Regions from separate parts of the Nonomuraea sp. bgisy101 genome, predicted to be linked through region 2. Evidence: riboswitches for the same ligand, from Rfam matches in the RefSeq annotation. Region 2 holds a riboswitch; each other region holds the start of a gene.
What was found. A riboswitch is a leader RNA that binds a small molecule or an ion and turns the genes downstream of it on or off. The one in region 2 is predicted to bind cobalamin.
Positions count from the first base shown of each region.

Region 1: it holds a riboswitch for cobalamin, as region 2 does, so the genes downstream of both, AC3EO4_RS39515 (ribonucleoside-diphosphate reductase subunit alpha) here and AC3EO4_RS04425 (CbtB domain-containing protein) in region 2, are expected to answer to the same signal.
Region 3: it holds a riboswitch for cobalamin, as region 2 does, so the genes downstream of both, AC3EO4_RS44635 ((2Fe-2S)-binding protein) here and AC3EO4_RS04425 (CbtB domain-containing protein) in region 2, are expected to answer to the same signal.

Region 1 is NZ_JBYITD010000027.1:124,888-135,291, reverse strand. Features, by position in the region: gene AC3EO4_RS39515 (ribonucleoside-diphosphate reductase subunit alpha) at 1-2,058, opposite strand, end outside; cobalamin riboswitch at 2,145-2,342, opposite strand; gene AC3EO4_RS39510 (Bug family tripartite tricarboxylate transporter substrate binding protein) at 2,347-3,252, opposite strand; gene AC3EO4_RS39505 (ArsR/SmtB family transcription factor) at 3,316-3,891, opposite strand; gene AC3EO4_RS39500 (alpha/beta hydrolase family protein) at 3,971-5,416, shown strand; gene glmS (glutamine--fructose-6-phosphate transaminase (isomerizing)) at 5,434-7,254, opposite strand; gene AC3EO4_RS39490 (hypothetical protein) at 7,267-7,530, opposite strand; gene AC3EO4_RS39485 (N-acetylmuramoyl-L-alanine amidase) at 7,718-9,538, shown strand; tRNA gene AC3EO4_RS39480 (tRNA-Gly) at 9,631-9,702, shown strand; tRNA gene AC3EO4_RS39475 (tRNA-Cys) at 9,719-9,789, shown strand; tRNA gene AC3EO4_RS39470 (tRNA-Gly) at 9,840-9,911, shown strand; tRNA gene AC3EO4_RS39465 (tRNA-Val) at 9,931-10,005, shown strand; gene AC3EO4_RS39460 (hypothetical protein) at 10,384-10,404, shown strand, end outside.
Region 2 is NZ_JBYITD010000002.1:172,067-182,470, forward strand. Features, by position in the region: gene purN (phosphoribosylglycinamide formyltransferase) at 1-117, shown strand, start outside; gene purH (bifunctional phosphoribosylaminoimidazolecarboxamide formyltransferase/IMP cyclohydrolase) at 114-1,679, shown strand; gene AC3EO4_RS04405 (hypothetical protein) at 1,838-2,014, shown strand; gene AC3EO4_RS04410 (ROK family protein) at 1,974-2,960, opposite strand; gene AC3EO4_RS04415 (DUF7158 domain-containing protein) at 2,960-3,862, opposite strand; gene AC3EO4_RS04420 (glycoside hydrolase family 38 N-terminal domain-containing protein) at 3,859-7,989, opposite strand; cobalamin riboswitch at 8,178-8,307, shown strand; gene AC3EO4_RS04425 (CbtB domain-containing protein) at 8,339-8,530, shown strand; gene AC3EO4_RS04430 (CbtA family protein) at 8,540-9,289, shown strand; gene AC3EO4_RS04435 (histidine phosphatase family protein) at 9,295-9,921, shown strand; gene AC3EO4_RS04440 (VWA domain-containing protein) at 9,918-10,404, shown strand, end outside.
Region 3 is NZ_JBYITD010000035.1:87,668-98,071, reverse strand. Features, by position in the region: gene AC3EO4_RS44670 (MerR family transcriptional regulator) at 1-298, shown strand, start outside; gene AC3EO4_RS44665 (hypothetical protein) at 329-2,002, opposite strand; gene AC3EO4_RS44660 (hypothetical protein) at 2,285-2,593, opposite strand; gene AC3EO4_RS44655 (TetR/AcrR family transcriptional regulator) at 3,514-4,071, shown strand; gene AC3EO4_RS44650 (alpha/beta fold hydrolase) at 4,161-5,840, shown strand; gene AC3EO4_RS44645 (hypothetical protein) at 5,858-6,259, opposite strand; gene cobF (precorrin-6A synthase (deacetylating)) at 6,408-7,166, shown strand; gene AC3EO4_RS44635 ((2Fe-2S)-binding protein) at 7,191-7,952, opposite strand; cobalamin riboswitch at 7,994-8,179, opposite strand; gene AC3EO4_RS44630 (hypothetical protein) at 8,277-9,188, shown strand; gene AC3EO4_RS44625 (BtrH N-terminal domain-containing protein) at 9,229-10,404, opposite strand, start outside.

The DNA.
Region 1 (10,404 bases), on a different contig from region 2:
CGAGCGCAGGTAGTAGGTGGTCTTCAGCCCCTGCTTCCACGCGTAGGCGTACATCGACGACAGCTTGCCGATCGTCGGCGTCGCCATGAAGAGGTTCAGTGACTGCGACTGGTCGATGTAGGGCGTCCGCGCCGCCGCCAGGTCGATGAGCGCTTTCTGCGGCAGCTCCCACGCCGTCCTGTACAGGGTCTTGAGCTCGGCCGGGATCCCCTGGATGTCCTGGATCGAGCCGTCCGCGCGCTTCACCGCGTCGCGCATCTCCTGCGTCCACAGCCCAAGACGCTGCAGGTCCGCGACCAGGTACCGGTTGACCTGCAGGAACTCGCCGGACAGGGTCTCGCGCTTGAAGACGTTCGACACCTGCGGCTCGATGCACTCGTAGCAGCCCGCGATCGAGGCGATCGTCGCCGTCGGCGCGATGGCGATCATGAGGGAGTTCCGCAGCCCGGTTCTGTCGATCTTGGCGCGCAGGGCGGTCCACTCGGGCGAGTCGCCGGCGCCGTAGTGGTCCGGGTGCAGGACGCCCTGCGCCGCCCTGGTGTCGCCGTAGGAGGGGTGACGCCCGCGCTCGACGGCGAGGTCGGCGGAGGTGTCGTAGGCGGCCAGCGCGATCTCCTCGGCGATGCGCGTGGACAGCGCGAGCGCCTCGGCCGAGTCGAACGGCAGGCGCAGCGAGAAGAACACGTCGGCCAGGCCCATCACGCCGAGCCCGATCGGCCTCCATCGCAGGTTGGCGGTCTCGGCCTCGGGCGTCGGGTAGAAGCCCAGGTCGATCGTCTTGTCCAGGAAGCGCACCGCGGTCCTGACGGTGGCGCGCAGCCGTACCCAGTCCATGGTGCCGCCCGCCAGGTGGGCGGCCAGGTTGATCGAGCCCAGGTTGCAGACGGCGGTCTCGCCGTCGCTGGTCACCTCGAGGATCTCGGTGCAGAGGTTGGACAGGTGGATGACGTTCTCCGGGCGCGCGGTCTGGTTGGAGGCGCGGTTGGCGGCGTCCTTGAAGGTCATCCAGCCGTTGCCGGTCTGCGCGAGCGTGCGCATCATCCGGCCGTAGAGCGTGCGCGCGGGGATCTGACGGGTGTGCAGGCCCGCCGCCTCCGCGGCCCGGTAGGCCTCGTCGAACGCCTCGCCGTACAGGTCGGTCAGGTGCGGCACCTGCTTGGGGTCGAACAGCGACCACGGCTGGTCGGCCTCGACGCGGCGCATGAACTCGTCGGGCACCCAGTTGGCGAGGTTGAGGTTGTGGGCACGGCGGGCCTCCTCGCCGGTGTTGTCACGCAGTTCGAGGAACTCCTCGATGTCGGCGTGCCAGGTCTCCAGGTAGACGCAGGCCGCGCCCTTGCGGCGGCCGCCCTGGTTGACGGCGGCCACGCTGGAGTCGAGCGTGCGCAGCCACGGGACGATGCCGTTGGAGTGGCCGTTCGTGCCGCGGATCAGCGAGCCGCGCGAGCGGACCCTGGTCCACGCGATGCCGATGCCGCCGGCGTACTTCGACAGCCTGGCGACCTGGCCGTAACGCTCGTAGATCCCTTCCAGCTCGTCGCGCGGCGAGTCGAGCAGGAAGCACGACGAGAGCTGGGGACGGCGGGAGCCGGAGTTGAACAGCGTGGGCGAGCTGGGCAGGTACGACAGCGTGGACATCAGCGCGTACAGCTCGGCGGCCTCGGCGACCGAGGCGGAAAGACCGCAGGCGACGCGCAGCAGGAAGTGCTGCGGGCGTTCGAGCACGCCGCGCGTCTCGGGGTGGCGCAGCAGGTAGCGGTCGTAGACGGTGCGCAGGCCGAAGTACTCGAACCTGTCGTCGGCGCTCTCGTCCACCAGCGCGTCGAGGGCGGCGGCGTTGGCCGCCACGAAGGCGGCCAGCCCGTCCTGGAGCAGACCCGCGGCGTGGGTGGCCACGATCGACTCGGAGAAGGTCCTCACGCCGTGCGCGGCGGCCTCGTCCGCGATCTGCTCGGCCAGCAGCCTGGCGGCGACCCTGGAGTTCTCCGGGTCGGCGATCACCCTGGCGGCGGCCTCCTCGATGGCCAGCCGGCGATCCACCTCTACGATCTGCGTCACGCTCTCTCCTCGCGAGCTCACCCCGTGAAGGCAGGCGAGAGCACGCGGGCACGCCGCGAGACCCCGCGGCCCTCCCTCGAGGCCTTGGACAGGTCACACCGCTGGCAGGTCTTCGGACTCGCGGGCGTACGTCAGCTTCCTACTGGCCGTCGCTTCCCAGGCCATGGGCCCAGTGCTTCGTGACGGCGGTCGTTCCCGCTCACCGCTGCGGGGCAGTGCCGGCATCTCACCGGCTTCCCTTTTGCTTCGCCCTGCTCGGGCGAACCAGCGACGACCAGGATCCTACATCTAGTGGCCGCGGACGCAACTACCCCAACAAGTTGTGTCGATCAGCCCCAGGTCCTTGAGCACTTCGCGGGTCCTGCCGGCCTCGGACCCGAGCCACGCGGCGAAGTCGTCGCCGCTGAGCGGGATCGGCTTCCACCCTCTGGCGCGGCAGGCGTCCAGCCACCGCGCGGACCGGGCGACCTCGTCGAGCACCTCGACCGCCCGGGCGCGATCGCGTTCGCTCATCTGCTTGGGCCCGAGCACCGCGCACCAGTCGGCGAAGTCGACCCTGACACCGGACTCCAGCAGGGTCGGCGCCTCGACGTCCTCGACCCGCTCGGCCGAGGAGACGGCCAGCGCCCTGAGACGCCCCTTGCCGAGGCGCTTGCGCCACTCGCCGAGCGGGCCCGCGGCGACGCCCACCCTGCCCGCCAGCAGCGCCTCGGCCGCATCGTCCGTGGTGGGGTAGCCCGCGTAGTCGAGCACCCTGGCGTCCGCGCCGAGACCGCGCGCGACCAGTCCGAACAGCAGGTGATCGGACTCTCCCTGCGGCCTGCCGCCCAGCACGGTGCCGCCGGGGTCGGCGACCAGCCGCCGCGCGAAGTCGTCGAACTCGCGAAAGACGGAGGCGTTGGAGACGACCAGGACCTCGACGTCGCCGACCAGCCTGGCCAGCGGGGTGCCCGTCTCCTTCACCCCGGCCATCTCGGCGGCCGCGATCGCGGGCAGGCCGGTCACCGTCAGCAGGGGCCCTCCCTCGGCCACGCCGTCGCGTTTGAACTGCCCCGCGAGCACCCGCGCGACGGGGACCCAGGCCTCCCCTCCCGGCACGACGGAGAAGCTCGGGGTCGGGCGCGTGGCCGTACCGCAGCCGGCCAGGCCCGCCATAGCGGCCAGCGCTCTCGCGACGAACTCCCGACGGCGCATGCGCAGGCCCCTCCCGTCGCCCCACCCCTCCGCTACTCCATGTTATTGGTCGGAGGCGGAGAGTCACACATCGGGGGCGGGCAGGTCCGCGGGCAGGGCGAGCAGGCGGATGTGCAGGGGCCGGGCCTGCTCAGGAGCGTCGGCGGCACGATGGCTGTACTTCTTCAGCAGCAGCATGTACTCCTCGAAGAAGTCCTCCAGCTCGCCCAGCGTCATCCGGCCGAGAGCGCGCGAGACCTTCACCCACGCGGGATCGGCCTGGTAGGCGGCGGGCAGGAGCTCCAGCAGGATCCCCTTGTCCTCCTCGAGCCCGATCCGGTGGAACTCGGCCAGCACCGGGCGGTCCTCGGGCGCGAGCTGCGCCGGATGGGGCAGCCTGATGTCTCCCGTCTCCGTCTTCCGCCACCACCGCTCACGCCCGGCCGACCGCTCGGGGATCTCCTCGATGAACCCGTACTTCTCCAGCTGGCGCAGGTGATAGCTGGTCGTGCCGGTCTTGGCGTCGAGCAGCGAGCCGAGCGTCGTGGACGTGGCGGGACCGTGCAGGCCCAGGTGACGGAGCATGGCGCGGCGCATCGGGTGGGCCAGGGCCTTCAGCTTGCCCGGGTCGTCCAGGACCCACGGCTCGTCATCCTTCATGACGAGCACCCTAGTCCTCCAGAAGGATTTCTGCAGACATGTCTTTGCCGATAACTCTCTGCAGAGTAGGTTCGGCAACATGAAGAGATTAGTGATCTCAGCGATGGCGCTGCTGGTGGCGCTGGCCGCACCGGCGGCGGCGCACGCCAGGCCGACGACCGGCGTACCGGCGACGGGGGCGCCGCCTGCCGTACCGGTGCCGGCCGATCTGACCACGACGGAAGTGAGCTTCGCGGGCGGCGGCGGGCTCACCCTGCGCGGCACGGTCCTGTCCCCCAGAGGCGGGCAGGGCGCGCGCCCCGGGATCGTGCTCGTGCACGGAGCCGGCGCGGGCACGCCCAGGACCAAGCTCATGACCGAGGCCGTGGAGTTCGCCAGACGCGGCATGGCGGTGCTGGTCTACGACAAGCGCACCGAGGGCTACTCGCTGTTCGAGCGCTCCTATTCACAGCTGGCCGACGACGCGCTCGGCGCGGTGGCGGCGCTGCGCCGCCAGGCGGGCGTGAACCCGGCCCACGTCGGGCTCTGGGGGCTGAGCGAGGGCGGATGGGTGGTGCCGCTGGCCGCCTCACGCTCCACCGACGTGGCGTTCGTGGTGCTGGTCGGCGCCAACTCCCTGCAGCCGCTGCGCCAGCAGGCGTGGGCGGTCTCGGCGGGCCTGCGCAAGGCCGGCGTCGCGGGCTCGCTGCCCGACCGTTCGGTGCCCACGCTGTACCGGGCGATCTCCGACGGCGGGCTGTTCCCCGAGCCATGGCACGACCCGCTGCCCGTGCTGCGGAAGGTCCGTCAGCCGGTCCTGGCGATCTGGGGCACGCACGACCTGCTGACCCCGCCGGTCGAGAGCCCTCCGCTGATGGCGAGAACCCTGGCCGAGGGCGGCAACGAGCACGTGACGCTCCGCCTGTTCACCGGCGCGGACCACGCCGCCCACCGCACTCCCGACGGCGGCGTCACCAGGGCGCCCGAGCTGACGCCCGGCTACCCCGAGCTGGTCGGATCGTGGGTGTCCGACGTCGCCTCCGGGCGCGCGCCCCGTTCGAGCCCGCCGGAGGCGGGCACGAAGGCGCAGCAGGCGTCGGCGACCATCCCTGTGCCGCCGCCCGCCTGGTGGGAGTCGGCTCCCGTGCAGGCCGCCGCGCTCCTGCTGTTCCTGGTCGCCTTCCTCGGCTACCCGCTGGCCGCCGGCGTCCGCAGGGTCAGGGGTACGGCGGTGGCCGCGGGCCCCGCGCCCAGAGTGCTGGCGGGCGCGGGGCTGGCCGTGGTGGCCGGCGGCTTCGGCTACCTGATGTACCTGGTCATGACGGGTGGCAAGCTGGCCGAACCCGGACCCGTCCTGGCGGGCAGGCCCGTGCTCTGGCTGCTGCTGCAGGCACTGGTGGTCACGGTCGCCGTCGCCACCGTGCTGACCGCCCGCGCCTGGCGCGCGGCCGGGCGGGGCTCCGAGCGGGTACGGCTCGGCCTGCTCGTCACGGCCGGCGCGGTCATGATCCCGTGGGCCCTCTACTGGGGCCTGCTGCTGCCCTGAGGGCCCTCTCCTTGGGCCTATTCGACGGTGACGCTCTTGGCCAGGTTGCGCGGCTTGTCGACATCCCGCTCCAGCGCGACGGCCGCGTGGTAGGCCAGCAGCTGCAGCGGGATCGTCAGCAGGATCGGGTCGAGCTCGATCTCGTTCTTGGGGATCACGATCACGTCGTCGGCCAGCTTGGCGTCGGGCTCGCGGTGGCCGACCATGAGGACCTGGCCGCCACGCGCCCTGATCTCGCCCAGCGTGGTGAGGTTCTTGTCGAGCAGCTCGTCGTCGGGCACGATCGCCACCGTCGGCAGCTCGGGGCCGATCAGCGCGAGCGGCCCGTGCTTGAGCTCGCTAGCCGGATAGGCCTCGGCGTGGATGTAGGAGATCTCCTTGAGCTTCTGCGCGCCCTCGCGGGCCACCGGGTAGCCCCGCACCCGGCCGACGAACATCATGCTCGGATGCACCGCGTACTTCTTGGCCAGCTCGGCGATGCGGTCGCCCTGCTCGAGGATCTTCTCGATCTGCGTCGGCAGCTCGCGCAGCCCCTCGACGATGCGGCGGCCGTCGGCCGGCGACAGGTCGTGCACCCGCCCGAAGTGCAGGGCGAGCAGGGCGAAGGCGATCGCGGTCGAGGTGAACGCCTTGGTGGAGGCCACCGACACCTCGGGGCCCGCGTGCAGGTAGATGCCGCCGTCGACCTCCCTGGCGATCGCACTGCCCACCGCGTTGACGATGCCGATGACCCGCCCGCCCTTGCGCTTGAGCTCCTGCACGGCCGCCAGCGTGTCGTAGGTCTCGCCCGACTGGCTGATCGCGACGTAGAGGGTGTCGGGGTCGACGACCGGATTGCGGTAGCGGAACTCGCTGGCGGGCTCGGCGTCGGCGGGGATGCGGGCCAGCTCCTCGATCAGCTGCGCGCCGATCTGGCCGGAGTAGTACGCGCTGCCGCACCCGATGATCTTCACCCGGCGGAAGGACCGGGTCTCGCGGGCGTCCATGTTGAGACCGCCCAGGTGGGCGATGTGGAAGCGCTCGTCGAGGCGGCCGCGCAGGGTCCTGGCGATCGACTCGGGCTGCTCGGAGATCTCCTTGAGCAGGTAGTGCTCGTAGCCGCCGGTGTCGTAGTGGCCCGCGTCCCAGTCGACGGTCAGCGGCTCCTTGGCGGTCTCGCGCCCTCCGCTGGCGAAGGTGTGGAAGCCGTCGGCGGTCAGCACCGCCAGCTCGCCGTCCTCCAGGTGGACGACCTGGCGGGTGTAACGGACGAGGGCGGCCACGTCGGAGGCGGCGAACATCTCCTTCTCACCCAGACCGAGCACGATCGGGCTGCCGTTGCGGGCGACCACGATCTCCTTGGGCCGCTCGGAGTCGACGACCGCGATGCCGTAGGTGCCGACGATGCTCTTGAGCGCCTTCCTGACGGCCTCCTCCAGGGTGTCGGTCTCGGTGACCGTCCGGGCGATCAGGTGCGCGAGCACCTCGGTGTCGGTCTCGGAGACGAAGACCACGCCCTCGGCGACGAGCCTGGCCCGCAGCTCGTCGGCGTTCTCGATGATGCCGTTGTGCACGACGGCGATGCGCTCGTCGGACGACAGGTGCGGATGGGCGTTCTCGTCGCTCGGCACGCCGTGGGTGGCCCAGCGGGTGTGCCCGATGCCGAGCGTCCCCTTGAACCTGGCGGGTACGGCCTTGGCGAGGTCGGCCACGCGGCCCTTGACCTTACGCAGCTTGAGCCCCTTGTTCGACACCACCACCCCGGCCGAGTCGTAGCCGCGGTACTCCAGGCGCTGCAGCCCCTCCAGCAGGATGGGCGCGGCATCCTTGCTGCCGACATAAGCGACGATTCCGCACATGGGCCAACCTTCCTATCCGTAGACGATCCTGCGCAGCTGGCGCAGCGACAGCTCGGGGGCCGCCACGCGCCGCGCGGGTAGTTCCGCCGCGATCCTGGGGAAGATCTCGTCGTTGGTGAGGCCACGGGATTTCAGCTCACCGTGGCGGCGCCGCACGAACTCCTCGACGGGCTCGGAGAAGTACGCCACCACCTCGGCCACCACGCGCGCCGCCTCACCGTGGGCGAGCTGGCTCGTCCTGGTCAGGTGCGCGATGAGGTCCTCGTAGGGATGCACAGGGCAGGACCCTACGCAGGGATCACACGCCATGCCAACATCCTGCCCGAAATCGGGCAGGAATCACCCACTGAAAGGCGACACGCCGATGAATGGGGTGCGCGCAAGCCTCCAAGAGGCCGACACGCGCACAGAGATCGCCATACCCCGCGAAAGCCGCGATCAGCTCGCCCGTTACGCTGCGTTATTGACTGATCTCGCTTCGCAGGGGGTTCTCATGCTGCTCTGGGCCGCCGCCGCCCTTATCGCCGCGCTCGGCCCTGGAGGGGCTCAGGAGGACTTCCAGGCCGCGGCCAAGGAGTACGGCGTGCCGGAGAGCGTGCTGCTCGGCGTGTCCTACCTGGAGTCGCGCTGGGACACCCACGACTGGCGGCCCAGCGTGTCGGGCGGGTACGGACCGATGCACCTGGTGGACGTCAACGCCGTACCCGAGGCGGGACCGCACCACCTGGGCGACCCGCGGGGCGACGACGCGCGGCCGATGCGCATCACCACGACTCCCCCGGCAACCGTCCAGAGGGACGAGCGGACGTTGCAGCGGGCCGCGCGGCTGACCGGGCTGCCCACCGAGCGGCTACGGCACGACAGGGCCGCCAACCTCAGAGGCGGAGCCGCGCTCCTCGCCGAGCAGCAGCGCATGCTCGGCGCCCCGCCCAGCCCCGACCCCATCGCATGGCACGAGGCCGTCGCCCGCTACGCCGGCCCGTCCTTCGCGAACGAGGTGTTCGACGTGATGCGCACCGGCGTCGAGCGCCGCACCGACGACGGATCGCTCGTACGGCTGCCCGCCACCCCGGTGCCCGCCTTCAGGACGGCGGCGGCCCCGAACACCGAGTGCCCCGCCACGCTGGAGTGCGAGTGGATGCCCGCCGCCTACAAACGCTTCGGCAAGGACGACTACGGCAACCACGACAGGCTCAGGACCGAGCGGGAGATCGACTACATCGTGATCCACGACACCGAGGGGTCCTACGCGGGCATCCCCTCACTGGTCAAGAACCCGAAGTACGTCAGCTGGCACTACACCATCCGCTCCGGCGACGGGCACGTCGCCCAGCACGTGCTGACCAAGGACGTGGCCTGGCACGCGGGCAACTGGGACGTCAACACCCGCTCGATCGGCATCGAGCACGAGGGCTACCTCGCCCAGGGCGGCAGCTGGTACACCGAGGCGATGTACCGCTCCTCCGCCAAGCTGGTCCACTACCTGGCCACCAAGTACGACGTGCCGCTCGACAGAGCGCACATCATCGGCCACGACAACGTCCCCGGCTCCCACGCCTCCAGCGTGGCGGGCATGCACGACGACCCGGGGCCCTACTGGGACTGGGCGCGCTTCTTCGACATGATGGAGGCGCCCATCGAGGGTGAGCCGGACGGCCGATCCGTGATCATCAAGCCCGACTACGACCAGCACCAGCCCACGTTCGTCGGCTGCAAGCGCAAGCGTCCCGCCAAGCAGTGCGAGCCGCACGGCGCCACCAGCGTCTGGCTCCACACCGAACCGCGCGATGACGCCCCGCTGGTCGACGACATCGGCCAGCGGAAGACCGGGGCCTCCACCTACAGCGTCTACGACCAGAGCGCCCGCGCCTCCGTCGGCCAGCGCTACGCCGTCGCCGGCGCCTCGGGTGACTGGACGGCCATCTGGTACCTCGGCCAGAAGGCGTGGTTCCGCAACCCGCCCTCCCAGCCCACCGCCGTCCCCGCCTCGGGCCCGCTGGTCACCCCCGTCCGCGACAGGGTCGCCGTGTACGGCAGGGCGTACCCGGAGAGGTCGGCCTACCCGCGAGGAGTGAAGTTCCAGGAGCACGCCGCGCTGCCGTACACACTGAAGCGGGGCCAGTTCTACTCGCTCGGGCAGACGCTGCACGGGTCCTATCTCGCGGCGTCGCACTTCAACCCGTCCAAGCACGTCACGGTGCGCGGCAAGCTCCGCTACCACCAGATCCAGCTCGGGCACAGGGTGATGTTCGTCAAGGCCGATGACGTGCGCGTGGTGGGGTGAAACTCGCCGCCGGCGGCGGCACGTTGCGCACGTGCACTCGCCAAAGGCGATATGGTTTTCTCGTGGCCGGCGAGCAAATCGCTGGAAATCACGCGGAAGTGGCTCAGTGGTAGAGCATCACCTTGCCAAGGTGAGGGTCGCGGGTTCGAATCCCGTCTTCCGCTCGGAGCAAGATCTCCTGGTGGAGTGGCCGAGAGGCGAGGCAGCGGCCTGCAAAGCCGTCCACACGGGTTCAAATCCCGTCTCCACCTCGTGTGTCACGCGGAACCTCCGGGATCCGCTAAAGTAGTGCGAGCATCATGCGGAAGTGGCTCAGTGGTAGAGCATCACCTTGCCAAGGTGAGGGTCGCGGGTTCGAATCCCGTCTTCCGCTCTGAGTGACAACTCAACACGGACGATTAGCTCAGCGGGAGAGCGCTTCCCTGACACGGAAGAGGTCACTGGTTCAATCCCAGTATCGTCCACCAGATGTACGGGCTCGACCCCTCCGGGGTTCGGGCCCTTCTTCACTCGGGCCGGCAGGGCCCGCCACGCCTCGCGCCCTTCCCATAAGCGGCACGCCTCACACGTTGCAGCTGGGGCAGACCGGCCTCCGAGGAGGTAGGGAGTTGATTTTCGTTTCGATGACGAGCGGTGTGGTGCCGCCGCTCGCTGAGGTCGAGGCCGGGCTGCGCCCCTTCCACCCGGCGATCAGGCAGCGGCGGAACCAGCGCGTTCCGGCTGATGACGCGGCACCGGGTCACGAGGCAAGGGCCGCTCGCACTACGGCCAGCGCCCCGGTGGGGGTCGGGGGTTCACAGGGGCAGCGGCCGGTTCTTCACGACACTCTTCATGACGAGGGTCGAGTGTGGGGCGCCCTCATGTTC
Region 2 (10,404 bases):
CGCATCAAGACCGTCGAACGAGGGCTGCTCGTCGACACAGTCGGCCGGATGGCCCGCGAGGGATGGACCATCGCCGGCCGTACCGTCCGCCTCGGATCAGGAGGAGAACAGAAGTGACCGAGCGCAGCGAGAGCGCTTTCCAGTCCGACACCCGCATCGCCATCAGGCGCGCGCTGATCGCGGTGTACGACAAGTCCGGGCTCGAGGAACTGGCCCGCGCGCTCGACGCCGCGGGGGTGGAGATCGTCTCGACCGGTGGCACGGCGGCCGCGATCGCGTCCTTCGGCGTGGCCGTCACCAAGGTCGAGCAGCTGACCGGCTTCCCCGAGTGTCTGGACGGCAGGGTCAAGACCCTGCACCCGCGCGTCCACGCGGGCCTGCTGGCCGACCTGACGAAGGAGCATCACGTCGCCCAGCTCGCCGAGCTGGAGATCGACCCGTTCCAGCTGGTCGTGGTCAACCTTTACCCGTTCCAGCAGACCGTGGCCTCGGGGGCGTCCGACGCCGAGTGCGTCGAGCAGATCGACATCGGCGGGCCCGCCATGATCCGCGGCGCCGCCAAGAACCACGCCACCTGCGCCGTCGTCGTCGACACCGGCTCCTACGGCGAGATCTACCGGGCGCTCGACCAGGGCGGCTTCACCCTTGACGACCGCAAGCGGCTGGCGGGAGGCGCCTACGCGCACACGGCCGCCTACGACGTCGCCGTGGCCGGCTGGTTCGCCTCGACCTACACCGGCGACCAGCGGTTCACCGGCGCGGCGGGGCAGCTCAAGAGCGTCCTGCGCTACGGCGAGAACCCGCACCAGCAGGCCTCCCTGTACGTCTCGGAGGACGGCGGGCTCGCCAACGCCGAGCAGCTGCACGGCAAGGAGATGTCCTACAACAACTACCTCGACGCCGACGCCGCCTGGCGGGCCGCGTGGGACTTCGACGCGCCGTGCGTCGCGATCATCAAGCACCAGAATCCGTGCGGGATCGCCGTCGGCGGCGACGTCGCAGACGCCCACCGCAAGGCCCACGCGTGCGACCCGGTGTCGGCCTACGGCGGGGTCATCGCGGTCAACGGGGAGGTGACCGTCGAGCTGGCCAGGCAGATCGCGGACGTGTTCACCGAGGTGGTGGTCGCGCCCGCGTTCGCCCCCGAGGCGCTCGCCGTCCTCACAGAGAAGAAGAACCTGCGCCTGCTGCGCTGCGAGCAGCGGCCCGCCAACGCCACCGAGTTCCGCAGGATCGACGGGGGGCTGCTCGTGCAGACCGCCGACAGGATCGACGCTCCGGGCGACGCGCCCGAGAACTGGGAGCTCAAGGCGGGCCCGGCGGCCTCGCCCGAGCTGCTGAAGGACCTCGACTTCGCGTGGCGGGCCTCCAGGTCGGTGAAGTCCAACGCGATCGTGCTGGCCTCCGAGGGGGCCACGGTCGGCGTCGGCATGGGCCAGGTCAACCGGGTCGACTCCTGCCGCCTCGCGGTCACCCGCGCAGGGGACAGGGCGGCGGGGTCGGTGGCCTCCTCCGACGCGTTCTTCCCGTTCGCCGACGGGCCCGAGGTGCTCATCGCGGCGGGTGTGAAGGCGATCGTGGAGCCCGGCGGGTCGATCAGGGACGACGAGGTCATCGCGGCGTGCGAGAAGGCCGGCGTCACCCTCTACTTCACGGGGACGCGGCACTTCTTCCACTGACGCGCCGGTACGGCTACCGCTCCCGCGTGTGGCGCGGTAGCCGTCACGGGGGATAGGACCGTGGCGGGAGAGACAGGTGTAAACCGCGACGACCATGCTTGGACGGCGGTTATGGTGAGTCCTCTGTCTGGTTCTTCCCCCGGAGTCCACTTATGCCGATGCTCGAATCGATCCTGCATGTCTTCGTGGCCGTGAACGGCTTCTCCACGAGCCCGGTCGTCCTCGTGGTGCTGGCCTTCGTCGGCGCCTATTTCGGGGCGAAGCTCGTGGAGGTCATTCCCTTCACGCGGCGGATCATCGAGCGTCGTGAGGCTCAGGCGGCGGAGCGGCAGTAGGCCGGCCCGCCGTCCACGCCAGCTTGGCGGCACCGGCCAGCGCGGCCCGGACGCCCAGCCGGGAGCGGCGGATCTCGACGCGCTTGACGAAGTCGAGGCCGGCCAGCTCGTCCATGGCGCGGCGCAGCGGGTCGAAGAGGATCGGACCGGCGTTGGCGACGCCGCCGCCGATGACCACGTGTGTCACCTCGACCGCGGCCGCCGTCGAGACGATCATCGCGGCCAGCGCGCGGGCGCCCCGCCCGAACGCCGCGACCGCCACGGGGTGACCCGCCGCGGCGTCCCTGGCCAGCATCGCCCCGTCCGGCACGACCTCCCCGGCCGCCTCCGGGCCGCCGACTGCGGGGCTGGGGTCGGCGGGTGAGGGGGTCCAGCCGTTCTCGGTGGCCCAGCGGACCAGGTTGGGGCCGCTGGCGTACCGCTCGACGCATCCGCGGCTCCCGCACGCGCACGGGTCGCCGTCGGGGTCGACCGTCATGTGCCCGACATGTCCGGCGTTGCCGGTGGGGCCGAGCAGCGGCGCACCGTCGATGACCAGCCCACCGCCGATGCCCGTCGAGACCACGATGCCCAGCATCGACCGGCTCTCGGCGCCGGTGCCGAGCCAGTGCTCGCCGAGCGCGAAGCACTGCGCGTCCCCCGCCAGCACGGTCGGCAGCCCGGTGAGCTCCCGCACCCGTTCCCTCAGGGGGAAGTCCCTCCAGGTGGTGATGTTGACCGGGCTCACCGTTCCCACGGCCAGGTTGAGCGGGCCCGCGCAGCCGATCCCGACCGCGACGGGCACCGGCCCTTCGGCCACCATCTCGGCGATGAGCAGGGCGAGCGCGTCGAAGACGTCCTCACGAGGCGTCGGGCGCGTGGCCGAGCGCAGGACGGCGCCTTCGCGGTCGACGAGGGCCGCCGCGAGCTTGGTGCCACCGATGTCGATGGCGAGTACGTAGGTCATCAGTGTTTGTGGTGGTTGTCGGGCTGGCGAGGGTCGCCAGGATGTTCGAGGCCGGGGACGAGCTCCACCCGCGCCGCCCGCTGCACGTCCAGCCAGCGGGCGAACGCCCGCTGCCCGGCCGCCGCCACGAGCTCCGCGTCAGCCGAACCGCCCGCAGGCGCGGAGGCGGGCACAGAAGCGGGCACAGAAGCGGGCACAGAAGCGGGCACGGAAGCGGAAGCCGGGGCGGGCACGGGAGCGACGTCGGGAGCGGGGGCGGAAGCCGCGGCGAGACCGGCGGCAGGGGCGGAAGCGGGGGCGGGACGGGCGATGGCCACGTGCCAGCCGAGCGGGTCCCTGACCGGCCCGGCCTGTGTCCCGTACGGCAGGCTCCGCAACGCGGCCGCGATCGCGGAGGGCAGCGTGTCGAGGGAGATCGCCCCGAGCGGCTCCAGGTCGTCGGGGGTGGCGTCGGCGGCGGCGCGCTCGTCGGCGTAGAGCCCGTGCCGTACCAGATGGAGGGGCGGGGCGGGGTCCCGCGGCGGCGGCGACCACGCGGCGGGGACGCGCGCCGACGCGGTCACGGAACGGTGGACGGCGCGGACCCACGGGCTGCCGTTGTAGGCGGAGGCGTTGATGGAGCCCAGCTCGACGGCGGCGAGGCGGTCGAGCGCCGGGCCTTCGAGCGGCGCGAGACCCCTGGCAAGCGCCTCGTGCTCGCACAGCACCTCCGTCAGGATGACCTGCGTCACCCAGCGGGCCATCTGCCTGTCCTCGGAGCTGCCGGGCGCGGGCAGGGCGGCGCTGAGCGGCCCTTCCCGCAGGCCGCGCAGGCGGGCGTCCAGGAGGTCGCGGGGGACGGCGTGCCCGTCGACCGTTCCGATCACGGCCCCGTGGACGTGAGCGGGGTGGGAATGGGTCATCGCGCGACCTCCACGCGGACGGCGGGCGTGTACTGGCATCTGCCGTACCACATGATCTTGGCCAGCGCCCAGGAGCGGACCTCGGGGGCGTCGGGCGGGACCGAGACGGGGAAGGAGACGTCCACCTCCGCGCCCGGGGCCACCTCGAAGCCTTGGACGACGGAGGGGAGCAGCTCCCACGTGCCCCACGGGGAGGCGAGCTGGGCCTCGCCGCGGATGGGCCCCGCGGTGGTGTTGGCCAGGCGTATGGTCAGGGCGGCCCGGTCACCGGGACGCAGGCGGAGCTCCTCGGTGACGGCGGTGACCGACAGCCCTGTCGGCCTGCCTTCGTCCGCCCTGGTCCCCTGCGCGGCCTCCCCGTCCCCTGGCACGGACTCGATGGGCGCGGGCAGCTCGGGGGCGTCGCCGAGCGCGACGGTGACGGCGTCCTCGATCACCTGACCGCCCACCTGGGTGCGGACGGTCACGAAGTGCAGACCCTGGCCCTCGCCGGGAGTGACGGTGAACGGGAAGCGGGCGTGGCCGCCCGGTTCGAGGCGGAAGACGCGCCGGGACGGCTCGGCGGTCCAGCCGTCGGGCAGCTCCAGCGTCACCACGCCCTCGTGGGGCGCGTCCACGAGGTGGGAGGAGACGACGACGTCCATCTCGAACGGGCCCGCGGAGGTGACGAGGGCGGGGGAGGCGGCCAGGCTCACGGGGAGGTAGCCGAGCGGGGCGGGCCCCTTGTTGTGCAGCCAGTAGCGGCTGTAGACCGGCTGGGCGATCTCGGCGGTCGCGCCGAGGACCGCGCTCGACCGGTCGAGGGGCGCGGGGGCCACGAAGGTGGCGACCTCGGCGCCCGCCAGGGAGAGCGTGTCCTGTGTGCCGGGGCCTTCGAGCAGGTCGGAGCGGACCAGGCCGTCCAGGTCGAGGACGGGCGAGTGCAGTGAGGCTGTCGCGCCCAGGCCCGTCGACTCGGTCAGCCTGATCGTCACCCCGTCCTGTTCCGCCGAGACGCCGTGTGCGAGCGGGTTACCCGTGGCCTTGACCGTGCTGAACAGCACCTCACGCGGCGGGTCCACCCGCAGCAGCGAGTGCAGCGGCGGCAGGTCGCCGCCCTGGGCGGGGAGCACGCGGGGCAGCAGCGGCGTGCTGAACCCCTGTCCCGCCGCGGGCAGGCCGAGCGCGCGCCAGTCGCCGTCGCCCGCCGCCAGCGCGTAGGAGAACTCGTGCGTCCAGTGCTGTAGCTGGAACCCCGATCCGTCAGGTGTCGTACGGCGGGGCGGATCCAGCCACACGCCCGAGGGCCAGCCGGTGCACGAGCGCATCAGCGACAGGTGCAGCGCCCCCGAAGGGTCGACGGCGAAGCCCGGCAGGCCGTACGTGAGGAGGGCGACCGTCCTGTCCTCCAGCTCCTCGCCTCCGACGGGGCACAGGGCGTGGATGACCGCCCCGTCCAGCAGCGGGTCGGCCGGGTCGGTCACGATCAGCGCGGGCAGGGCGCGCACGTCCCGCAGGTCGGCGCTCGGCTGCCACACCTCGGCCAGCGGCTTCTCGGCGGGCACCCACACCCGGCTCGCGCCCGACTCGAGCGCGTCGAGGAAGGCGGGGTCGCTGCGCGACAGCAGCTCGGCGGCCAGCGGGTTGGTGCCGGGGCCGCCGAGGATGATGCGCACGTCGGGCAGGTTGGAGTCGACGTCGAGCCAGCCGTACCTGGAGCCGGACGCCGAGGAGGTCGTGGCGGTCACGCCCACCCTGGCCAGTGCCACCACCAGATCGCGGGCGGCGGCCGCCTCCTCGTGGGAGCGGACGACGATCTCCGCCACGCCGATCGCGCGGGCCCCGGCCCCGCCCAGGTCGACGCGGGCGGTGGACGACAGGCCGAACCAGGTGTTGGCGGGGTTGTCCAGCGTCCACGGGTGCTCGGCGCTGTCGACGTCCGGCAGGGCGAATCCGCGTCCGACGACCGCGCCCGCGACGTCGGAGACGGGCAGCGCGCCCCGCACCTGGGCGGGGAAGCGAACCCTGAGCAGCCGGTCGGCGCCGGCGTGGTCGAGGACGCGGGTGGCGAACTCGACCCGCTCGTCCCTGAGCGTGACGACCTGCTCGTAGGACAGGTCGCCGATCTCGCCGGTGACGATCAGGCGGGAGCCGAGCGGGCTGGTCTCGGCTCTCACGGTGGCGGTGGTGGTGCCGGTGCCGGTGATCGCGCCCGTGGGGATGAGGTGCCAGGGGCCCTCGCCCATGTCGGGGTGCTGCGGGTACTCGTCGTAGAGTCGCAGCTCGTTGCCGAGGCCGGTCAGCAGCTCGTGGCCGTCCCTGATGAGGGAGGTCAGGCCACCGCCCCGCGCGGGGTCGGCGGTGACGCGCCAGCGCCCGCTCTCGACGGTGTGGCCCTCGATCGGCCGCCACTCGTCGGCGTCGCCTTCGATCACCTGGTAGGCCCGCCAGCCGAGCGCGGGCACGTCCTCGGCGAGGAAGACGTGCGTGCCGTCCTCGACGACCGAGGGGGCGTCCACCCGCAGCCCCGGCTCCAGCCGTACCCTGACCAGGCCGTCGCGGGCGAAGGAGAGCGTGTTGGTGACGACGACAGAGCGGCCGTCCACGGCCACGCGCCCCAGCAGCGCGTCGAGGGCGCGGTCGCGGGCGTCGGCGGCCAGGTCGTACGCCTCGCGCCAGCCGGTGAGCAGGTCGACGTAGACCTGGTCGGACTCGGAACCGGTGATCGCGTCGTGGTGCGCGCCGTAGGCGAGCTGCCGCCACACCTTGTCCAGCGCCGCGTGCGGGTAGCGGCCGAGACCTAGCAGCGACGCGAACGCGGCGAGCCGCTCGGCGTCGAGCGCGGCCACCTCGGCGGCGCGCTGGGCCTGCTTGGTGTCGATGTACGAGACGTCCTTGCCGGTGTAGATGGGGTTCATGTCGCGTGTCTGCGGGCTGAACGTGCTCGTCGCGGCCTTCACCGCCTCGAAGAAGTCGTGCGGCACCGCGCAGACGAACTTCGGCCACACGTAGCGGGCGGCCCACTCCCTGTGGATCTCGGTCACCCACTTGTTCGGCGGGGTGTAGTCGGTGCCGACGGGCAGCAGCACGTTCTTGGTGGCCGCGACGGGCTTGAGGCTCGCGAACAGCTCGTGGACCGCCGTCATCGCCTCCTCCAGCGTCGCCGAGGAGTCCATCCACCAGCCCGCCGAGTAGTGCGCGGGCATGTAGTGCGTCACGACCCCCAGCCCCGACGGCGAGATCCACTCGAACTCGCTCGGGAACTGCATCAGCGTGGCGTCGTTCTTGGCCTGCCTGAAGTTCTTGCTGATCGGGCCCCACTGGTGGAAGGGCCCGCGTGCCCACGCGCTGCCCGTCAGGCCCGCGGCGGCCAGGTAGCCGGGGAACTGCGGGTCGTGGCCGAACGCGTCGAGCTGCCACGCCGTCCGGGGCTCGCCGCCGAGGATGTCGCGCTGGTAGCCGATGCCGTACACGATGTTGCGGATCGTGGTCTCGGCGCCGGTCAGGTTGGTGTTGGGCTCGTTGTAGGTGCCGCCCATCAGCTCGACCCTGCCCTCGGCCATGAGGCGGCGCAGGTCGGCCCTGCGCTCGGGGTGGATGTCGAAGAACGGCTTCAGATAGTCGATCTCGGCGAGCACGAACTTGTAGTCGGGGTCCCGCGCGGCCAGCGCCAGGTGCGCCTCCACCAGCGCGAACGCGTTGCGCTCCCACAGCGGCCTGGTCGTCGCGTCACCCGACAGCAGCTCCCACGGGCTGGTGTAGGCCGCCTGCGTGTTCCACCAGACGGGGTCGTAGTGGAAGTGCGACACCATGTGCATCGTCCAGCCGGGCTCCTCGACGGTCACCTCGGCGGCGATCTCGCTGCCCGCCGCGCTCACGTGGCAGTGGAGCGTGCTTCCCACCGGGGCGCTCACCTCGAGCGGAACCTCCACCACGACGGTTCCCTCGCCCGCGGGCACGATCGCGTGGCCCGCGATCCCCTCACCGCGCACCTCCAGGCCGGTGTCGTGCTCGCCCTGCTCGGCGGTGACCCTGAGGACCTGGTACGGCTGCGCGTCCGTTCCCACGAAAAGGTCGGTCGACTCGGCGGACAACAGGCGAACGGGCACGGGGTCTCCCTCGGCGTCCTTGGGGGCTGTCGCCGTCACCCTAGGTCCTATCAAGATCAATGGCAACGTTGTCATAGCCGTGACCACTTGCTCACGAACCCCCCGGAACCCGGCGAACCGTCCGCCTCGCGGGCCAGGAGATCCTGGAACGGCGTTCAGGCTCGGGAGGCTCCGCGCCCGGGAAGCATGGGCTCCAAGAACAGGGCGATGTTGACGAGAACCACAGAAAGGGATACGTTCCGGTAGATTTCGCGGCGACTCAGGGGAAATCCGGTGAGATGCCGGTGCGGACGCGCCACTGTATCCGGGAATACAACCCTCGGGAGCCAGGTCACCTGACCGCCGCGACCTCGACCAGCGGGACGCGTCATCCCTGAGGAGGCTTCACATGAGTGGTCTGTCCACGTCCGTAACCGCTATTCCGCTCCACCGTCTCACGCGCTGGCTGCTGGCCGTGCCCGTCCTGATGCTGCTCGCGTACCTCGTCCTGATGGACAACGGCGCGATCTCGCAGACCGGCACGTTCCTGCACGAGCTCATGCACGACGGGCGTCATCTGCTCGGCGTGCCCTGCCACTGAGGCACGGCCGTGGTGAGAACCCTGGTGGTCAGGGGCCTGCTCGTGGGCCTGCTGGCCGGACTCGTCGCGGGCGCGTTCGCCTTCTTCGTGGGTGAGCCGCGCGTCGACGCCGCCATCGCCCTCGAAGAGGCGGCCGCGTCCGCCGCTCCCTCGGAGCCGCACGGGCACGACGACGGCGCGGCGGCCTCCCACGATCACGGCGAAGAGGCCGTGGTCAGCAGACCGGTGCAGAAGGCCGGGCTCTTCCTCGCAACCGGCCTGTACGGCGTGGCGGTGGGCGGCGTCTTCGCCCTCGTCTTCGCCGGGCTGCGCGGCAGGGTGGGGCCCAGGTCGGAGCCCGGGCTGGCCGTCGCCGCCGCGGCGGCCGCCTTCGGCGCCATCATCCTTGTCCCCTTCCTGAAATATCCGGCCAACCCCCCCGCTGTGGGCGACCCTGAAACGATCAACTCGAGGACGGTCCTCTACGTCGTCATGGTCCTCGTCGGCCTCGCCTCCATCGCGATCGCCGTCGCCGCCGCCCGCAGGGTCACCGTGCCCGGGGTGTGGGCGAAGGGCCTGGTGGCAGGGGCCACCTTCCTGGTGCCTGTGATCGCCGCGTGGGCGCTCCTCCCGCGCGTCGACGAGGTGCCGACCGGCTTCCCCGCCGCCCTGCTGTGGGACTTCAGAGTCGCCTCCCTCGGCACCCAGCTGGTGTTCTGGGCGGCGTTCGGGCTGTTGTTCGCCGCGGCGGGCGAACGCGTGAAGGCACGGGTCAGCTGACCAGAGTGCTGTTCGTCCGGCATGCCTTGACGGTCGGCATGCGTGGCGCGCGCTTCCCCACGGGGGAGGAACGTGCCGACCCGTCAAGCCTTGACGCCGCCCACCTCCTGGCAGGGACGCTCCCCGAGGGACCCGGGGGAACGGCGTTCGTCGCCCCGGGCCGGGCCGCGCAGGAGACCGCCGCGGCGCTCGGGTTCGAGCCCGTGGTCGTGCCCGAGCTGGCCGAACCGGACTACGGGAGGTGGCGCGGCCTGCCGTACGAGGACGTCGCCCAGGCGGACCCTGAGTCCTTCGCGCGCTGGCTCGCCGACCCCGGCGCGGCGCCCCACGGCGCCGAGTCCCACAGCCACGCGGCGGCCCGGGTCGTCCGCTGGCTGGAAGGACTCCGCGACGCCGCAGTCCCTGACGACCACCCGCGCGAGCAGGTTCCCGCCCCCGGCGCGGGCCTGGGCGCCCTGCGCGCGATGGTCGTGTGCGATGTCGGCGCCGTACGGGCGGCGGTGGGGCACGCCCTCGGAGTCGGGCCTCTCGTCGCCGCGCGTTTCGATCTCGCCCCTCTTTCTCTCACGCAGTTGTCCGCCACCCCGGAGGGCTGGCGGATCGGGTACGTCAACCGGAAGGCCGCACCGTGACCGCCACCTATCCCTTCAGCGCCGTCGTCGGCCTGGACGATCTCAAGCTGGCGCTGGTGCTCAACGCCGTCTCCCCCCGCGTGGGCGGCGTGCTCGTCAGAGGCGAGAAGGGCACGGCGAAGTCCACGATCGTCAGAGCGCTGGCCGCGCAGCTGCCGCCGGTGGAGGTGCTGGCGGCGTGCAGGTTCGCGTGTGATCCTTCCGCGCCGGACCCCGAGTGTCCCGACGGGCCGCACGAGCCGGGCGAGCAGGCGGTGACCAGGGCGGCGACGCTGGTGGAGCTGCCGGTGGGAGCGTCGGAGGACCGGCTGGTGGGCTCGCTGGACCTGGAACGGGCGCTCACGGAGGGGGTCAAGGCGTTCGAGCCGGGCCTGCTGGCCGCCGCCCACAGGGGCGTGCTCTACGTGGACGAGGTCAACCTCCTGCACGACCACCTGGTGGACCTGCTGCTCGACGCCGCCGCGCTCGGCACCTGCTACGTCG
Region 3 (10,404 bases), on a different contig from region 2:
CGCCGCGATGGTCCGCGAGCAGGCCGGCCCTGCCCTGGCCGCCGGTATCGACCCCGTCTCGCCCCAGGCCGACCCGGTCGTCACAGCGGTCACGGCGCAGTACGCGCGCGTCTACGACTGCCCTGACGACCTCGACCTGCGGCGAAGGCTGCTGACCCGGCTGGAGAGCGCCGACGACCCTCGCAGGGAGCGGTACCTGCACCTGCTCGCAGTGATCAACGGGTGGTCCGCCCCTGAGAGCCTGGCGCCGGTGCTCGACTGGTTCATCCGGGCCCTGCGCGCCCGCATCCCGGGATAGTCATCTGCCCGCGTGGCCGGTGCCGCTCGTTCACGTGTCCCGCGTGCCCGGGCGGCGCCAGGCCACCCAGTCGCCGGTGTGGTTGCGGTTGCCGGTGATCGGCCACCATCCGGAGGGCGCCGCCGGCCAGGTGCGCCGGATGTCCATGCCCTTCGGCCAGGGAAGCACGACGAGGCTCACGTCCGGCGGAAGCCATGCGGGATGGTCCGGGTCGATCGGGACGAGCTTGGTCCGCACCTGGTACGCCTGCGAGACCCAGATCCGCCAGTGCAGACCCGCGTAATGGACGCCCACCCGGTCGTCGGCGCGCAGCCCGGCGGGCGCCAGATCGGTGGCGAACGTCAGGATACGTCCCCACGGCGCCGTGACCTTGGACACGGTCACCCCGGCGATCACCAGCTCAGCGACGACGCAGGCCGAGACGAGAACGGCGAACCCGCCCCTGCGGCTCATGACGGTCGTCACCAGCGTCGCGGCGGCCAGCGCGGACACGGCCGCCAACGTGGCCGATACCAGGCTCAGGGAGTCCCAGTTCCAGGTGATGAAGCAGATCTCCGGAAAGTCGAACATGCCGAAGAAGTCACGGGTCAGGCGCTCCCCGGCGTGCAACCGTACGATCGCCGTCGCGAGCAGGGTCAGTCCCACGGTCGCGAGGACGGCCCTGGTCGCCCGCGCGCGGCGGACGCGGGTCAGCACCACCAGGCCCGCCATGAGGAGCACCGGGGTCAGGCAGGCGAGATATCTGCCGTAGGCGAGGTTGGCGACGGTGCCCTCGCTCGGCAGCGCGGCCGACGTGGCCAGGGCGATTCCGGCGACGGCCGCCAGCGCCGCACCCGCCACGAGTCGGTCGGGCGTCGGGGTGACCCTGCGCAGCATGATCGCCACCAGCGCGACCAGTCCGAGACCCGCCAGTCCGAAGGTGGCGACGACCGCGTGCCAGATCTGGCCCGTCGACACGGCCAGCGTCCACGTCATGCCGTCCAGGCTGCTCAGCCGGGTGGTGAACCACTCGCCGAGCGGCGCGACACCGCCGGGGTAGATCTGTTCCCGCACCCAGGCGTTCATCGCCCACCCGGCGCCCGCCGCGCCTGCCGTGACGGCGCCCGGCAGCCAGACGCCCCGCCCTGTCGTACGGCGGTGCCGTACGGCGACGAAGGCGAGCAGGCACCCGTGCACGGCGAGGAGGACGAGGCCGCGGGCGTGCGTGCTGGAGGCGAAGGCGACGGCGGCTCCCGCGGCCACGCCGTACCATCGGCCGCCGCCGGTGAGCCAGGTGTGCAGCAGGAGCAGCCAGCCAAGGACGATCACCGGCAGGACGGCGTCGGTGAGCGCGAACTGCGAGTAATAGACCGCTGAGGGGATGAGCGCGGTCGCGTGGGCGAGGACGTACGCCCTGCCCCTCGGCACGCGCAGGCGGCGGAACGCGAGGTAGGCCAGGGGCACGAGGCCGGCGCCGATCGCGGCGTTGACGACCACCACGAGGCGGTAGACCGTCTCCGGGTCGTCGCTGATCCAGTACGCGGGAGCGAGGAGCAGCGCGTAGCCGCCCTGGTAGAACGTCCGCCAGGACAGGTCACTCGCAGCCCCGCCCGACAGGAGCCGCGCGGCCAGGAGGTAGCCGGACTCGTCGGGGATGAGCAGCGGCCTGGCGTGCTGGAAACCGAGTACGACGCGGAGAACGGCCTGGGCCGCCCAGCCTGCCACGATCGCCCACACCCAGGACCGGTGACGCGTGGCCGGCCTTTTCGTGCGCGGAATGACATGGGCCGGCCGAACGGTGGCGGATATTGGTCCCACGATCGCCCCTGAAACGACACGAATAACGCTGATAGGGCCACACCATATCGGGGAGCGTTTGTCCGTCAGGAACGAAGAACGCCACCGACGCCTATGCGTCGCGCATCCACGTGGTAATGAATGCGCGGGCGCCGCGCCCGGAATTCCGGCGCGGCGCCCGTCATGACGCGGTCGTATCCTGATTCACCGTCAGTTGTTCGGCGGCGTGTTGTTCACGAAGGGCCCGCAGTTACCCGGCCACGTGTACATTCCCGTGACGACACAGGCCGACTGGAACACCTGTCCGTCCGAGGTGAGGATGGAGATGTGGACATCGTTGCTGGGCGGCTCGCCCTGGTCGACGATGGTCGCGGCGATCACCGTCTCGCCGGCGGGAACGATCGGCGTGAGGTTCTGCCACGTGGGCGACTTGCTCGAGTCGCGGACGAACAGTCCTCCGGTGGCGGGCACGAGCAGGGTGAAGTACTTGTCACTCCGCTGGGCGCTGTCGATGCTCACGCTCGGCCCCGCCGGGCCCGACATCCCTGTCGCGCCTCTGGGGCCCGTGGGACCTGTGGGGCCGGTCGCACCCGAGGCCCCCGACGCGCCGGATGCCCCCGTCGCGCCCGTCGGACCTGTCGGACCTGTGGGGCCGCTCTCGCCGGAGGCACCCGTCGCCCCCTGTGGTCCGGTGGGACCGGTGGGACCGGAGACGCCCGTCGCGCCTCTCGGTCCCGCGGGCCCGGTGGCGCCTGTCGCCCCTCTCGGTCCCGTGGGCCCGGTGGCGCCCACCGGTCCGCCGCTGGGGCCTGTCGGACCGGTCGAACCCGTGGCTCCCTTCGGACCTCTCGGACCGGCAGGACCTCGCGGGCCCTTCGGCCCTGGCGGGCATGTGCACCTGCCGCGGCCACAGTCGCAGGGGGCGCACCGCCCGGCCGTGCACGGCTCCCTGAGCGACAGGGCCGATCGCCCGGCGTATTCTCCGGGGCCGGACGTCATGCCTGCCCGATCGAATCGCACTGTGTCGCCATGCGCATTTCCCACCTGGATCGACATGGTGAGAACGATCGTCGCCGTGGCGGCCCACGCCAATGCCCGACCGCCAAAACGCGGGCCTTCGGCCCGCCTCATACCACTAAAGGGCATCTGACTTCCCAGTGACTTGGGGGTTCTCACAACCCTCGTTTCGACCGCGCTGCGACAGCGACGGCACGCACCGGGATACCCCTGGGAGTCTGTCGATCACACTATCGCCAAGCAAAAAGATCACATGTGTGAAAGACCTTGGACGTACCGCCATATCGATAGCGGCAGTAATTCCTTTTCACCCCTTTTGGCCCCCAGTGCGGATCAACCAGACAGGCCCGGCGACGACCGTCCCGGGACCCGGCGAGGTGGGCGGGTTGCGCAGAATATGAAGACCGGTCTATTTTGTGCTCATGGGACAGAAGGGCGCCGAGACGCGGACACGGCTGCTGGACGCGACCCAGGAGCTGATCGAGGGCGGCGGGTACTTCGGCGCCGGGCTCAACCAGGTGATCGCGGCCAGCGGGGCCCCCAGGGGCTCTCTTTACTTCCACTTCCCCGGCGGCAAGGAGCAACTGGTCGGCGAGTCGGTACGCCGGGCGGGGCAGGAGATCGGCTCTGCCATGGCAGAGCTGGCCGGCGCCGGCTCATCCGCCGAGGAGTTCGTCGCGGGGGTCCTGGACTGGCTGGGCGAGCGGCTGGAGGAGTCGGGCTGGCGCAAGGGGTGTCCGGTGGCCACGGTGGCACTGGAGATGGCCGCCACCAGCGACCCTCTGCAGGAGGTGTGCTCGGAGGTCTACACCGGCTGGGAGGCGGCGCTGCGCGAACTGCTCGGCGACCGCCCTGACGCCGACGACCTCGCGGTCACGATCCTGGCCCTGGTCGAGGGAGCCCTGTTGCTGGCTAGGGCGCATCGCGACAGGGAGCCGCTGCGCCGCGTCCGACGCCGGATCGCCGTGCTGCTGCGCTGAACGGGCTGTCGCGCACAGGCCCGCCTCGAGAAGGAGGCGGGCCTCTTTCAGGGCCAGAAAATATGTAGACCGATCTATTAGGGAGTTCTATGGACGCCATCGTCTTCGGGGCGACCGGCTTCATCGGCCGCTCACTCGTCGCCGAACTGCTCAACGACAACCAGCACGTCGCGGCGGCCGTCCGCGACGACACCCTCACCCCGTGGCTGACCAGGCGAGGGATCGACACCGGCCGCCTGACCGTCGTCCACGCCGACATCACCCGCCCCCTCGCCGGGCTGCCCGACGCGCGCGACGTCTACAACGCCGCCGCCCGCTTCGGGTTCGGACTCGGCGTGGACGAGGCGCGGGCGACCAACGTCACAGGGGCGCTCAACGTGCTCGAATGGGCCGCCACGCTGCCCGGCCTGCGGCGGCTCGTGCACGTCAGCGGCTACCGGGTGAGCGCGTCCGACGGGCGCCCCGACTACCGCAGGCTGGGCGCCTACGAGGCGTCGAAGCTCGAGGGCGACCTCGCCGTCCGCGCCAGGGCCGGCGAGCTGGGTCTCCCGCTGTCCATCGCCAACCCCAGCACCGTGATCGGCCCCGGGCAGTACATCGGCCTGGCCACGTTCGTCGAGGACCTGTGGAAGGGACGGCTGCCCGCGCTTCCCGGCGGGCCCGACGTCTTCCTGCCGGTCGTCACGATCGACTATTTCGCCCGTTTCCTGGCGAGGCTGCCGACGGCGGAGGCGGGCCAGTACTGGGTGCTCGACGACGCCACCCCCCTCCTGCCCGAGCTGATCAGCACGATCGCCGAGCACACGGGCGTCAGGGCGCCGCGCCGTACCGTCCCCGTGGGTCTGGTGCGGCGGCTGCCACGCGCGCTGACCGGCGCCGACCCCGAGACACTGTCCTTCCTGTCGGCCGACCGCTACCCGACGGACTCCGCCCACGCCTTCGCCGCCTCCGCGGGGCTGGAGATGCCGCCGGTCGCCGACGCCCTGCGCCGGTGGGCCGACGACCTGGTGGCCGCCCGTTTCGGCGCCTGGGAGCCGTGGCTCCAACCGTACGGCTTCCACCCGGTGGCGGGGAGCCGCACCTGGGTGAACGGCGAACGCCACGACCCGGCCCACGTCCTCCTGCACGGGCTGCCCATGAACGCCGACCTCTGGGCTCCCCTCGCCGCGCGGCTTCCCGGGAAGGTCCTGGCCCCCGACCTGCCCGGCCTGGGCCGTTCCTCCCCCATCCCCGCGAACGAGACGCCGGTCACATGGCTGGACGACCTGATGGGCCCCGTCCGCACCCGGCCGGTGCTGGTCGCGCACTCGCTGGCTTGCGGTCCCGCGCTCCGCTTCGCCGTCCGGCATCCGGAACGGATCAGCGGGCTCGTGCTGGTCTCCCCTGCGTTCGCGCAGGCACCGGGCCCGCGGCTCACCCGGTCGGCGGCGGCCGTCCCGATGCTGCGCCGGATGTCCGCCGCCCGGTTGGCCGGGACGCTGGGCCTGCCCGAGGGGCCCGCCGTGGCGAGCGCCGCGGCCGACCTGCGCAGGCCCGGCGTGGCGGGCCGGGTCATCGCCGCTCTTCGTACGGCCGTCGCCGAACGCGAGGAGTCGCGCCGCCTGCTCGCCAGGGTCACGGTCCCCGTGGAGATCGTCGTGGGATCCGACGATCCGCTGGTGTCCGCCGTCGGCCGTCCCGTGACGGAGATCGCGGGAGCGGGCCACTATCCGCAGCTCACCCACCCGGCCGAGGTCGCGCGCCGCCTGCTCGCGCCGTCGCCCGCCTGACCTTCCGAACGGCGGGCTCAGCCCCTCCGCCATCTGGCAGGGTCGCCTCCGCGGGCGGTGCAGCGCATCAGGGTCCCGGCCTCGCTCCTGCCGAACGCTCCCTGCGGCGAGCAGAAGGAGCCGGGACGAACACCGATCCGGAGCGCGGGGTGCGCCGGTCGCGCGGTCCTCGTGGCCTTCGGGCGCGGCGACGGGATGCGGGCCTTCTTGGCCGGCCTGGGCGAGACGGTGCTCCCGTCCCTGGCCGGCCGCTTGCCGAGCGGCCTTCCCGTCCCGGGCGTCGGGGTCAGGAACGGCGCCGGCGTGGGCGTCGCCGCGGCCGGCTCACCGGCGGGTCGCGCCGCGCCGGTGGCGGCTCCACAGCCGCTCAGGAGCAGGACGGCGATGAGCGGCGCGACTGCGCGTCGGATCGGGGGCATGCGGGTGGCCTCTCGTCGGGGGTCGCACGGAGCCCATCCCACCACAATCTCGTCACTCAATGGCGCTGAACGGTGACTTTGCGCTACGAGCCGTCCTCGGTCAGGCCCGGCGAGCCCGGCCATTCGCCGAGGCGGCAGACTTTCCCGGGTGAAGCGAATCCTCATCATCGGCATCGGCGCCGGCGACCCCGACCATCTCACCCTCCAGGCCGTCAAGGCCATCGGCAGGACCGACGCCTTCTTCATCCTCGACAAGGGCGAGGCCAAGCACGACCTGGTCGGGCTCCGCCAGGACATGATCAAGGAGCACGCCCGCGAGCCGTACCGGCTGGTGGAGGCCCGGGACCCCGAGCGGGACAGGACCACTCTCGCCTACGCCGCCGCCGTCGAGGAGTGGCGCTCGCGTCGGGCCGACCTGTACGAGGCGTTCATCCGGGACGAGCTCGGCGACGACGAGACCGGCGCGATCCTCGTCTGGGGCGACCCTGGGCTCTACGACAGCACGCTGGCCGGGATCGAGGAGGTCGTCGAGCGGGGAGGGGTCGCGTTCGAGTACGAGGTCGTCGCGGGCATCACCAGTGTGTCCGCGCTGACGGCCCGGCATCGCACCAGCCTGACGAGGGTGGCCAGGCCCGTGCACATCACGACGGGCCGCCGCCTGGCCCAGGAGGGCCCCGTCGCGGCCGACGACGTCGTCGTCATGCTCGACGCGCGCTGCGCCTTCGCCGACCTGGGTGCGGAGTACCACATCTACTGGGGTGCCTACCTCGGCACGCCGGACGAGATCCTCGTGTCGGGGCCGGTGCCCGAGGTCGCCGACCGCATCCGGGAGCTGCGGGCGCAGGCCCGCGAGCGCAAGGGCTGGATCATGGACACCTATCTGCTGCGGCGCGTCCTCCCGTCGTGACGATCGGCGGGGCGGCGTGGCTCATCAGGATCCTCCGCCCCTGCGCATGGTCAGCGCCCACTGCTCGCGGCGCGTGATCTGATCGAGCAGGACGCAGTCCCCGCACATGCCGCCGCCGGGCACCCGGTAGTAGAGGCAGCAGCTGCGCCGGACGAAGAACGGCCGGTCGGGAGCGGGCTCGACCAGCTCCCCGCTCCCGCGCAGCACGCCGAGCGCGAGCAACTCGCGACCGAGCGCGATGGCGCGTCCCGCGAGCTCGGGGCGCCCGCGGGTGAGGGTCTGGACGGCGCCTGCGAGGGCGGAGGCCGCGTTGCCCCACAGCAGCCCCGGCGCGATCTTCACGATCTCCTGGACGGCCTGGGCGAGCGGCTCCAGCAGCCCGGGCACCACGGCGCGGTACAGGGGCTCGGCGAGGGAGGTGCCCACGACCCGCCGTCCGGTCAGGCGCTGAGCTCGCAGCGGCAGCGGACCGGAGGGGGTCGGGTACCAGTGCACCTGGGACGGATCGACGTCGACGAGCAGGCCGTGCGCCACCGCCACGCCGACAACGGGCGACCACAGGCGGGCGGCCAGTCCCTGGAACAGCAGGGAGGCCGCCACCCTGGTCTCGCCGGTTCCCAGGCGTACGGCGGCGTCGTCGATCCGGTGTCTCACGGGCAGATCGGCGAGCGGCCGCCACCCCGGCCCGATCGGCCCGACTCCCATCTCGAAGAAGCCGCCGATCGTGGACACGTCGGCGACCGCTCCGGCGATCACCGCCGGCAGCACAGGCAGCCGGTACGGCACGCCGACCACCTCCCTCTCCCGGGGAGATCCGCCCCGATCCGCTGAGGAGGCGACCGCGCGAGTCTCCTGGCTCCCGGCTCGACGCTCGTCCCCGCCTTCCCACCCGACTCGGGCAGTGGCCTGCTGGGATCCGCTCACCGATCACAGTGGCGGGACCGCGCCGGACTCTCACCGGCTTCCTCGATCCGCCGTCGCCTACGCCGACCATGCTCGCACACCTGCGATCACCGGCTCGACCGGGACTCTGACAAACCGTCCCATAGCTCAGTGAAGATCGTGTTATGGTCCTGCGCCTGTGCATCCGAACAGGAAGGCGCTCGAACCATGTGGATCGCGCTCGGGGTGGTAGCCGCGGTGGTCGTCGGAGTCGCGCTGTGGTGGCGCTTCCGCGACCCGCTCAGAGGGGAGAGCTTCGACCAGTTCGAGGTCAACCGCCTTTGGGGGTGGGAACTGCGGCTCAGCGAGGAGGAAGAGATCGCGTTCATGGCGGGGCTCGGGGCCTACGACAACGAGGTGGGCTCGTTCTTCATCCACGGCGAGCACGGGGTGCTGAGCCTTTATCACCCGCCGATGCTGATCTCCATGCACCTCATGGCCGACCGCTTCAAGGCGATGGGACCCGCCGCGATGAGCGATCCTGCGGGCGCCGTACGCCACCTGTTCGGCCAGGCCGCCGCCCGCGAGAGCGTCGGGGTGCTCCACCTGCGGGAGAACTGGCTGCCCTGCGAGATCGACGGCATGGACAAGTACGGCTTCCGCGACGCCATGAGCGACGCCCTGTCGGCGCCCGGCGTGGACGGCGTCGAAGGCGGGTACGGCGAGGAGGACAGCGGCTACGGCATGGTCGTGGTGCTCGCGGGCGACACGCCGGAGTCCGTCCAGGCCATGTACGACCAGGCGAGCGACCTTTCCACGAGCGAGCCGATCCGCGATCGCCTCGACGTCGTGAAGGCGGTCCTCGAGGAGCCCGAGCCCGAGTACGTCGAGGCGCTCAACCGGGCCGACGGCGAGAAGAGCCGCTACACGAACACGCTGCTCGTCGACTACGCCAGGGTGCTCGACCGCTACGCCGCCACCCGGACGCAGATGCAGGGCGCCAAGCCCTCGGACGTGCTCGGCGCCGCCCTGAGCCGGATGCTGGCCGAGCAGGCCCCGGGCACGACCTGGACGAGGCAGCCCTCGCAGGAGGAGCAGGAGTTCGCCATGCAGATCATCGCCACTCGCGTCAGGTACTGACGTCACCCGCGGACAGGCTCAGCGGACGAAGAGGCCCCGGTCAGCGCACGAGTGCCGCCAGCTCCGCGATGGCCGCCGACTCCGCCTGGTAGATCGCGCCCACCCGCGTGCCGAGTTCGGCGAAGAGACCGGCCAGATCACCGGCGGGGGCGGACCGATCGGCCTGCGCCCTGAGCCTCCACAGCTCCTCGCCCGCCGCTGCCGCCTGGGCGCCACCGGCGCTTCCCTCGGCCAGGACGCTCTCCCTGATCGCCGCGGTCAGCTCGCGCGCCCTGGCGAACTCGGGCACCGACGCGGGAAGCGCGGCCTCCGCGAGGTCGTGCCACATCGCGTGGATCTCCCTGAACCGTCCCGCCAGCCCGGAAAGGCGCGGCTCGCCCACCAGATCCGCGGCCTCGTCCAGCGAGCCGGCGAACAGGTCGCGCAGGTTCCCGCCGTCCATGCCGACCGGCTCGACGCCTTCCCACACCGACAGCAGCGCCCCCGCCAGGCCGCGACCGTCGGCGAAGACCTTCGGCCACGCCTTGGCGTTCCTGGTGTCGGTCAGCAACCGCGCCCACTTGCGCCACGCGGGCAGCGAGAACGAGTCGGAGGCCGCGGACAGGTGGCCGGCGCAGTCTCGCAGCCCTTCTCGTGCGGCGCTCGCCAGCGCCGCCTCGTCCAAGACGGTGTCGCCGAGGACGTGCGTCACGTTCTTGTACGAACCGACCCTGGCACGCGCGGCGTCGACGCGGTCCCGCGGCACGAGCAGCGTCGCCTGGCCCCTGTCGTCGATGTACACCCCGTTCTCGTCCCGCCGGTAGGCGACCACGGGATGCCCGCCGTGCCCGTCCAGCGCGGCGGGCAGCCGCCAGTACCCGATGTGATAGCGGTCGGGAAGGATCACGCACGGCCGCCCGGCGTCCAGTTCCTCGGCGAGCCTGTCACTGGCCCCGCGGGCGCCGCCGGTGGTGTGCTCCTCGTACGGCACGCCGAGACGGGTGAGCGTCTTGTCCATCCAGCGGTTGTAGTACTGCCACTGATTGCGAAAGCCCAGGGTCACGTGCCGGGTCTGGTCGTGCTGGAACTCCCACAGGATGTAACCGGCGCCGATGCCGCCACCCGCGAGGAACACCAGCGGCTCGCTGATGGCGACGCCCTGGTTGGCGAGGATCGCGGTGATCGCCGCGCTGGAGGGGTGGTGCCCGCCGACGAACCGCCAGCCGCCGTCGGCGTG